Regions from separate parts of the Cronobacter turicensis genome, predicted to be linked through region 2. Evidence: predicted binding sites of a transcription regulator. Region 2 holds the regulator's gene; the other holds the start of a gene.
The links. The regulator PhoB, encoded in region 2, activates phosphate uptake and scavenging genes when phosphate is short. The targets are predictions, from matches to a motif close to CTGTCATAAAACTGNCNNAT.
Positions count from the first base shown of each region.

Region 1: the regulator PhoB is predicted to act here: its motif matches at 1,922-1,941, upstream of rpoH (RNA polymerase sigma factor RpoH).

Region 1 is NZ_CP165997.1:242,425-246,678, forward strand. Features, by position in the region: gene ftsY (signal recognition particle-docking protein FtsY) at 1-115, shown strand, start outside; gene ftsE (cell division ATP-binding protein FtsE) at 118-786, shown strand; gene ftsX (permease-like cell division protein FtsX) at 779-1,834, shown strand; gene rpoH (RNA polymerase sigma factor RpoH) at 2,098-2,955, shown strand; gene AB8W27_RS01150 (PLP-dependent aminotransferase family protein) at 3,004-4,254, opposite strand, start outside.
Region 2 is NZ_CP165997.1:3,318,603-3,322,856, forward strand. Features, by position in the region: gene phoR (phosphate regulon sensor histidine kinase PhoR) at 310-1,623, opposite strand; gene phoB (phosphate response regulator transcription factor PhoB) at 1,646-2,335, opposite strand; gene sbcD (exonuclease subunit SbcD) at 2,534-3,748, shown strand; gene sbcC (exonuclease subunit SbcC) at 3,745-4,254, shown strand, end outside.

The DNA.
Region 1 (4,254 bases), 1.3 Mb from region 2:
GGCCGATCAGTTTGGCATTCCGATTCGCTACATTGGTGTGGGCGAACGTATTGAAGATTTGCGTCCGTTTAACGCGGGCGACTTTATTGAGGCACTTTTTGCCCGAGAGGATTAACCATGATTCGCTTTGAACATGTCAGCAAAGCCTATCTCGGTGGGAGACAAGCGCTGCAGGGGGTGACTTTCCACCTGCGCCCTGGCGAGATGTCATTTCTTACCGGCCACTCCGGCGCCGGTAAGAGTACGCTGCTGAAGCTGATTTGCGGTATCGAACGGCCGAGCGCCGGGAAAATCTGGTTCGGCGGTCACGATATCAGCCGCCTGAAAAACCGCGAAGTGCCGTTTCTGCGTCGTCAGATCGGCATGATTTTCCAGGATCACCATCTGCTGATGGACAGAACGGTCTACGATAATGTGGCGATCCCGCTGATCATCGCGGGCGCCAGCGGCGAAGATATTCGCCGTCGCGTATCGGCGGCGCTGGATAAAGTGGGGCTGCTGGACAAAGCGAAAAATTTCCCGATTCAGCTCTCCGGCGGTGAACAGCAGCGTGTGGGCATCGCCCGCGCGGTGGTCAATAAACCTGCCGTATTGCTGGCGGATGAACCGACGGGCAACCTGGATGACGCCCTCTCGGAAGGCATTCTGCGTCTTTTCGAAGAGTTTAACCGCGTCGGGGTGACCGTATTAATGGCGACGCACGACACCGGGCTTATTTCACGGCGCAGCTACCCGGTGCTCACCCTGAGCGAAGGGCATTTGCATGGAGGCCGTGTTGGTGAATAAACGTGATGCGCTGAATGAAATCCGGCGCTTTAGCAACAAACTGGATAATTTCCGTAAACAGCGTTCTTCCGGTGAAACAGGACGGCCTGTGCAGAAGCGAAATAAAGGCTCCAACGTCAAAGGCAAATCGCGGCAGGGCGGCATCAATGAACAGGTGCGTTACGCCTGGCAGGGCGCGCTTGCCGATCTGAAAAGCAAACCGCTCGCTACGTTTTTAACGGTGATGGTGATTGCCATTTCGCTGACGCTGCCGAGCGTCTGCTACATGGTGTATAAGAACGTCAGCGAGGCCGCGACGCAGTATTATCCGTCGCCGCAGATAACGGTCTATCTCGACAAGACGCTTGATGACAGCGCCGCGCAACAGGTGGTGGGTCAGCTTCAGGCCGAGCCGGGCGTGGCGAAGGTCAATTACCTGTCGCGCGACGAGGCGCTCGGTGAATTCCGCAACTGGTCGGGCTTTGGCGGCGCGCTGGATATGCTGGAAGAAAACCCGCTGCCAGCCGTGGTGGTGGTCGAGCCGAAGCTTGATTTCCAGAGCAGCGAGGCGCTCAATACGCTGCGCGACCGCGTGGCGAAACTTCAGGGCGTTGACGAAGTGCGTATGGATGACAGCTGGTTCGCGCGGCTTTCGGCGCTCACCGGGCTGGTCGGGCGCGTGGCGGCGATGATTGGCGTGCTGATGGTGGCGGCCGTGTTCCTGGTTATCGGCAACAGCGTGCGCCTGAGCATTTTCGCGCGCCGCGACACCATCAACGTGCAGAAACTCATTGGCGCGACGGATGGTTTCATCCTGCGACCGTTCCTTTACGGCGGCGCGCTGCTCGGGTTTACGGGCGCATTACTTTCACTGATTCTGTCAGAAATCCTGGTGATGCGGTTATCCGCCGCGGTGACGGATGTCGCGAAAGTGTTCGGAACTACATTTGAAATCAGCGGGTTATCTTTCGATGAGTGCCTGTTGCTGCTGTTGGTCTGTTCCATGATCGGTTGGGCGGCCGCCTGGCTTGCCACCGTGCAACATTTACGTCACTTTACCCCCGAATAAAAAATATTTGTTATAATCATCCCCTGCTACGAGTTCCCGGCAGCAGGGGATGCGTACCGATGAACTTCTGCTTCTCCTGCCCACGCTTTTTCATAGCAATGTCACATTTTGTGCGTAATTTATTCACAAGCCTACAGGGAACTTGTGGATAAAATCACGGTCTGATAAAAGAGTGGCTGATATTCTCGTTGCTCAAACACACTGGCCCGTTTGTTGCCTGACCAGGGACGAACGCCAGTTCGATGTCGATTGAGAGGATTTGAATGACCAAAGAAATGCAAACTTTAGCTTTAGCCCCGGTCGGTAACCTGGATTCCTATATCCGGGCGGCCAACGCCTGGCCGATGTTGTCGGCAGACGAAGAGCGGGCACTGGCTGAAAAGCTGCATTACCAGGGCGATCTGGAAGCAGCGAAAAAGCTGATCCTGTCTCACCTGCGTTTTGTTGTTCATATCGCTCGTAACTATGCGGGCTATGGCCTGCCGCAGGCGGACCTGATCCAGGAAGGCAATATCGGCCTGATGAAAGCGGTACGTCGCTTCAACCCGGAAGTGGGCGTGCGTCTGGTTTCCTTCGCCGTGCACTGGATCAAAGCTGAAATTCACGAATATGTGCTGCGTAACTGGCGCATCGTGAAAGTCGCCACCACCAAAGCGCAGCGTAAGCTGTTCTTTAACCTGCGTAAAACCAAGCAGCGTCTGGGCTGGTTTAACCAGGATGAAGTGGAAATGGTGGCCCGCGAGCTGGGCGTTTCCAGCAAAGATGTGCGTGAAATGGAATCACGTATGGCCGCGCAGGACATGACTTTTGACATGTCCCCGGATGACGACGCGGGTGACAGCCAGCCGATGGCTCCGGTGCTGTTCCTTCAGGATAAATCTTCTAACTTTGCCGATGGCATTGAAGATGACAACTGGGAAGAACACGCCGCCGACAAACTGACCGACGCCATGCAGGGTCTCGACGAGCGCAGCCAGCAGATCATTCGCGCGCGTTGGCTGGATGAAGACAATAAAAGCACGTTGCAGGAACTGGCCAATCGCTACGGCGTCTCTGCCGAACGCGTGCGTCAGCTTGAAAAAAACGCGATGAAAAAACTGCGTGCCGCGATAGAAGCGTAAGTCACGTTAGTCTGATGACACACCCCGCCTTAAGCGGGGTGTTTTGTTTTATGCGCGGCGCGAAAGCGCGGGGTAAGCCGCCTCGATACATGTCAGCAGCGCTTTAAACGCACCCTCCATTTTCTCCTCCGCCACACAGGCGAATCCCATCAGCAGGCCGCGACGCCGGTTCTCCGTCAGGTAATAGCGCGACAGCGGGCGCACCAGAATGTCGCGCGCGTTGGCAAGACGGGCAATCTCCACGTCGTCCGCGTCATCGGGCAGATTCAGCACCAGATGCAGCCCGGCGTTATCGCTGAAATCCGACAGCGCCTCCGGCCCCAGATAGCGCGTTATCAGCGCCGTCAGAAACGCCCGACGGCGGCCATACAGCAGCCGCATCCGGCGGATATGTGCGCTGTAATGCCCGGCCTCGATAAACTCCGCCAGCGCTGCCTGGATAATCGAATGGCCGCCGCGATAAAGCTCAGCATGCGCGGTTTTCATCTCCTGCGCCAGCGCGCGCGGCAGCACCACATAGCCGATACGCAGGCCCGGATAGAGCGTTTTGCTGAAGGTGCCGATGTAAATCACCGGCGGGTCCGCCACCAGCCCCTGCAACGCCGGAATAGGCTGGCCGGAAAAGCGAAATTCACTGTCGTAGTCGTCTTCCACAATCCAGCTGCCGGTCTGGCGCGCCAGCGTTAACAGGCGCTGGCGACGCTCAAGGCTCATGACCGCGCCCAGCGGATACTGGTGCGACGGCGTGACGAAAATCAGCCGCGGCGGCGTCTCCTGGCCCTCCGGCGGCACCATGCCGGCGCGGTCGACCGTCACCGGCGTAATGTTCACCTCATTCATCTGCAACACATGGCGGATGCCCCAGTACGACGGCTCTTCCACCCACGCCGTATCACCGCGATCGCACAACATGCGCGCCACCAGATCGATCGCCTGATGAATACCTTCGGTGATCAGCACCTGATCCGCCGTGCAGTGAACCGAACGCGACACCCGCAGATAATCCACCAGCGCGCGCTGTAACTCCGGGGTGCCGCCCTGACAGCTGTAGGTGAGGCGCTGCGGGCTGGGGCGGCGGCTGATCCGCGCCTGAATTTTGCTGAACAGCTGGTGCGGAAACGCATGTACATCCGGTACGCCGGGGATAAACGCGCCCCACTGTTTCGGGCTGGCGCTGACCTGCCCAAGCAGCGTTTTGCCGCGTGATGAGAACTCCGCGTGCGCAACGCGATCGTGCTGCCCCTGGGCCACCGGCGGCGCAGATAACAGGCTGTCCGGCAGCATTCTGGCAACGAACGT
Region 2 (4,254 bases):
CAGCGGGATATGCTTCCCGATTACGCTGGCGAAGAATTGTTTTTCGATTTACCACGCAAAAACAGTCGGTCTGGCAATAGCAGGGGCGCAATTTAAACGCTTATAACGTTTAAAGGCAAGACGGGATCGTAAAACCAGACCTTTATGCCAGATCTAAGTTTCAGGGCAGTGATAAAATCTAAAATCGTAAAAAACCTCCGGCGATTCGCGCGAGCAAAAAAGCGCCAAACGCTGAAAAAAGCGTTCAGAGGCGGCAAAAAAATGAATAAGGCCAGCTTATCGCTGGCCCTGGAAAGGAAGCTTTACGAATTAAACCTCAGAAACGGCTTTAGCAGGCGTGGCGACAATCAGTCGCTCCGGCAGGAGGAACGAAAACGTGGTGCCTTTGCCAGGCGCGCTTTCTATCTCAAGACGCGCGTCGTGGTGCGTCAGCGCGTGTTTCACAATCGCCAGCCCCAGCCCGCTGCCGCCGGTCTGGCGCGAACGCGCCTTGTCCACCCGGTAGAAACGCTCGGTCAGACGCGGAATATGCTCCGCGGCAATCCCCGGCCCGGTGTCGGCCACGCTAAAGCGCGCGCCATTCGCCACATGCTCCCAGCGCACCGTAATGTGCGTCCCGGCGGGCGTATGATTGACTGCGTTATACACCAGATTTGAAATCGCGCTGCGCAACTGCTCGTCATTGCCGAGCACTTTAAGCTGCGGGTCCACCTCAAAAGTAAACGTCTGCCTCTGCTGGCTGAGCGTCTGCGCTTCGCGCTCCACCACCCGCAGCATCATCGGCACGTCGATCGTCTCGTTGAGCTGCATCGCGGGCGCCGCCTCGATTTTCGAAAGCGTCAATAGCTGTTTCACCAGCCCTTCCATGCGGTACGTCTGCTCGCGCATCGTGTGCAGCGCTTTTTCACGCAGCGGCCCTTCGAGCGTCTGCTCGTGCATCATCTCCAGATAGCCCTGCAACACGGTCAGCGGGGTGCGCAACTCGTGGCTGACGTTGGCGAAAAAGTTGCGCCTGGCGCCTTCGAGCTGATGCATCTGCGTGACGTCGCGCGCCACCATCAGCAGCTGATCTTCGCTGTACGGCATGACGCGAAACTCAAGATGACGCCCGTTATTGAGCACCAGATGCAATGGCCGGTTGAACTCCTGGCCGCGCAGATAGCTGGTGAATTCCGGATAGCGCAGCAGGTTTAAGATGTTCTGGCCGTTATCGTCGGGCCAGCGCAGGCCGAGAAGCTGTTGCGCAAGGCCGTTGCACCAGAAGATAACGCCTTCTTCCGTGGTCAGCACCACGGCGTCCGGCAGGGATTCCGCGCCGCTGCGAAAGCGTTTGATAAGATTACCCAGTTCGCGACGGCGTTTTTTATTGCGCAACTGCATCTGGTGCAGGCCGTAGAGCAAGGGTTCCCAGCTGCCGCTGCCGGGCGGCGGCGTCATGCTGCGATCCACCCACAGCCACCAGGAGAGCCGCAGCAGATTCCAGAAATGCCAGACCAGCAATCCGGTTACCGCCGCCAGTAAAAACCATGCCAGATAGCCGAATATCGCCCCGAGCACCAGCGCCGGAATACAGCACAGCAACAGCTCCAGCACCAGTCTTTTCCATGACAGCCGTTCCAGCACGCGTCACACTCCTGTTTTGGGTTTAAAAACGGGTTGAGAACCGATAACCCGTACCGCGCACCGTTTGTACCATTCTGTCATGACCGCTGTGTTCCAGCGCCTTGCGCAGGCGGCGGATATGCACATCCACGGTACGATCTTCCACATACACATTGGTGCCCCAGACGTGGTTCAGCAGCTGTTCACGGCTGTAAACGCGCTCCGGGTGCGTCATAAAGAAATGTAACAGCTTGAATTCGGTCGGCCCCATATCGAGGGGATTTTCGCCGGTCATCACGCGGTGCGATGACGGATCGAGGCTTAAGCCCTGCATTTCGATGACTTCATCCACCGCCATCGGCGAGATACGGCGCATGACTGCTTTAATACGCGCCACCAGCTCTTTCGGGGAGAACGGTTTGGTAATGTAATCGTCGGCGCCCGTTTCCAGCCCACGCACGCGATCTTCTTCTTCACCGCGCGCGGTCAGCATCACCACCGGGATCTCGCGGGTCAGCGCTTCGCGTTTGATATGCTTAATAAACTGGATCCCCGATCCGCCGGGCAGCATCCAGTCCAGCAGAATCAGATCGGGCCAGGGCTCATTGAGTTGATTCACCGCACTGTCATAATCTTCCGCTTCCACCGGCTGGAAGCCATTTTGCTCCAGTACGAAACACACCATCTCGCGGATAGGTGCTTCATCTTCAACGACCAGAATACGTCTCGCCATGATTCGCCCTGTTAAATAAAGTAAACAGTATGTAATGCGGCGCCATTATGCGTCAGATTTATGACAGATTTATGAAAAAGATGACCGTAAGATGACCTGTCAGCGCGTGCGGTAAAACCCGGCGGCGCGACGAAACAGGACACCCGCCGTACTGGATGTTTATAATCCCCTTCTCGCTTTTTCGCCACAGGGCATCCCATGCGTATTCTGCATACCTCAGACTGGCATCTTGGTCAAAATTTTTACGCCAAAAGCCGCGCCGCCGAACATGAAGCCTTTCTCGACTGGCTGCTGGAGGCGGCAATGGCGCATCAGGTAGATGCGATTATTGTCGCAGGCGACATCTTTGATACCGGCGCGCCGCCCAGCTATGCGCGCGAGCTCTATAACCGCTTTGTCGTCAAACTTCAGGCGGCAAACTGCCCGCTTATCGTGCTTGGCGGCAACCATGATTCGGTGGCGACGCTCAATGAATCCCGCGAGCTGCTGGCCTGCCTGAACACGCAGGTCATCGCCAGCGCGCAGCTCACGCCGGAAAGCCAGGCCACGTTATTATACCGCCGCGACGGCGAGCCGGGCGCGGTGCTCTGCCCGGTGCCGTTTTTACGCCCGCGCGACGTGCTGCGAAGCCTCAGCGGGCAGTCGGGCCGGGAAAAACAGCAGCAGTTGCTGGAGGCCATCAGCCAGCACTATCAGCAAAGCTATGAGGCCGCCTGCCAGCTTCGCGGCGAGCGTAATCTGCCGATTATCGCGACCGGCCATCTTACCACCGTGGGCGTCACCAAAAGCGACGCGGTGCGCGACATCTATATAGGCACGCTCGACGCCTTTCCGGCGGACCGCTTTCCGCCCGCCGATTATATCGCGCTGGGGCATATTCACCGCGCCCAGAAAGTCGCGGGCTGCGAGCATATCCGCTACAGCGGCTCGCCGATTGCGCTGAGCTTTGATGAAACCGGTAAAGAGAAAAGCGTTTATCTGGTGGAGTTCGCCGACGGCAAACTGCGCGACGTCACGGCCCTGCCGGTGCCGGTCAGCCAGCCGCTGGCGGTACTGAAAGGCAGCCTGGAGTCTATCACCGCGCAGCTCGAACAGTGGCGCGATGCGCCGGACGAGCCCAGAGTGTGGCTCGATATCGAAATCGACACCGGCGAATTTCTGCATGATATGCACCGCCAGATAAGCCAGCTGACCGAAAGCCTGCCGGTGGAAGTCGTTCTGCTGCGCCGCAGCCGTGAAATGCGCGAGCGCGCGCTTGGCTCGCTCAGCACCGAAACGCTCAGCGAGCTGGGGGTGGAGGAGGTGTTTGAACGCCGCCTGGAGCTGGAAGCCCTGGAGGAGCCGGAGAAAGCGCAGTTGCGCACGCTCTTCGCCCGCACGCTGGAAAGCCTGCACGAGGAGGACGAAGCATGAAAATCTTAACCCTGCGGCTGAAAAACCTGAACTCGCTGAAAGGCGAATGGAAAATCGACTTCACCGCCGAGCCGTTCGCGAGCAACGGGCTGTTCGCCATCACCGGGCCGACCGGCGCGGGTAAAACCACGCTGCTTGACGCCATCTGCCTTGCGCTCTACCACCGCACGCCGCGCCTGAACGCGCTGTCGCAAAGCCAGAATGACCTGATGACGCGCGATACCGCCGAATGCCTGGCAGAAGTGGAGTTTGAAGTAAAAGGCGTCGCCTGGCGCGCGTTCTGGAGCCAGAGCCGCGCGCGGGGCCTGCCGGACGGCAATCTGCAGGCGCCGCGCGTGGAGCTGGCGCGCTGCGAAGACGGCAAAATCGTCGCCGATAAAATTAAAGATAAACTCGACAGAATAGCCGCGCTGACGGGTCTGGATTACGACCGTTTCACCCGCTCCATGATGCTCTCGCAGGGGCAGTTCGCCGCCTTTCTCAATGCCGAGGCCAAAGCGCGCGCC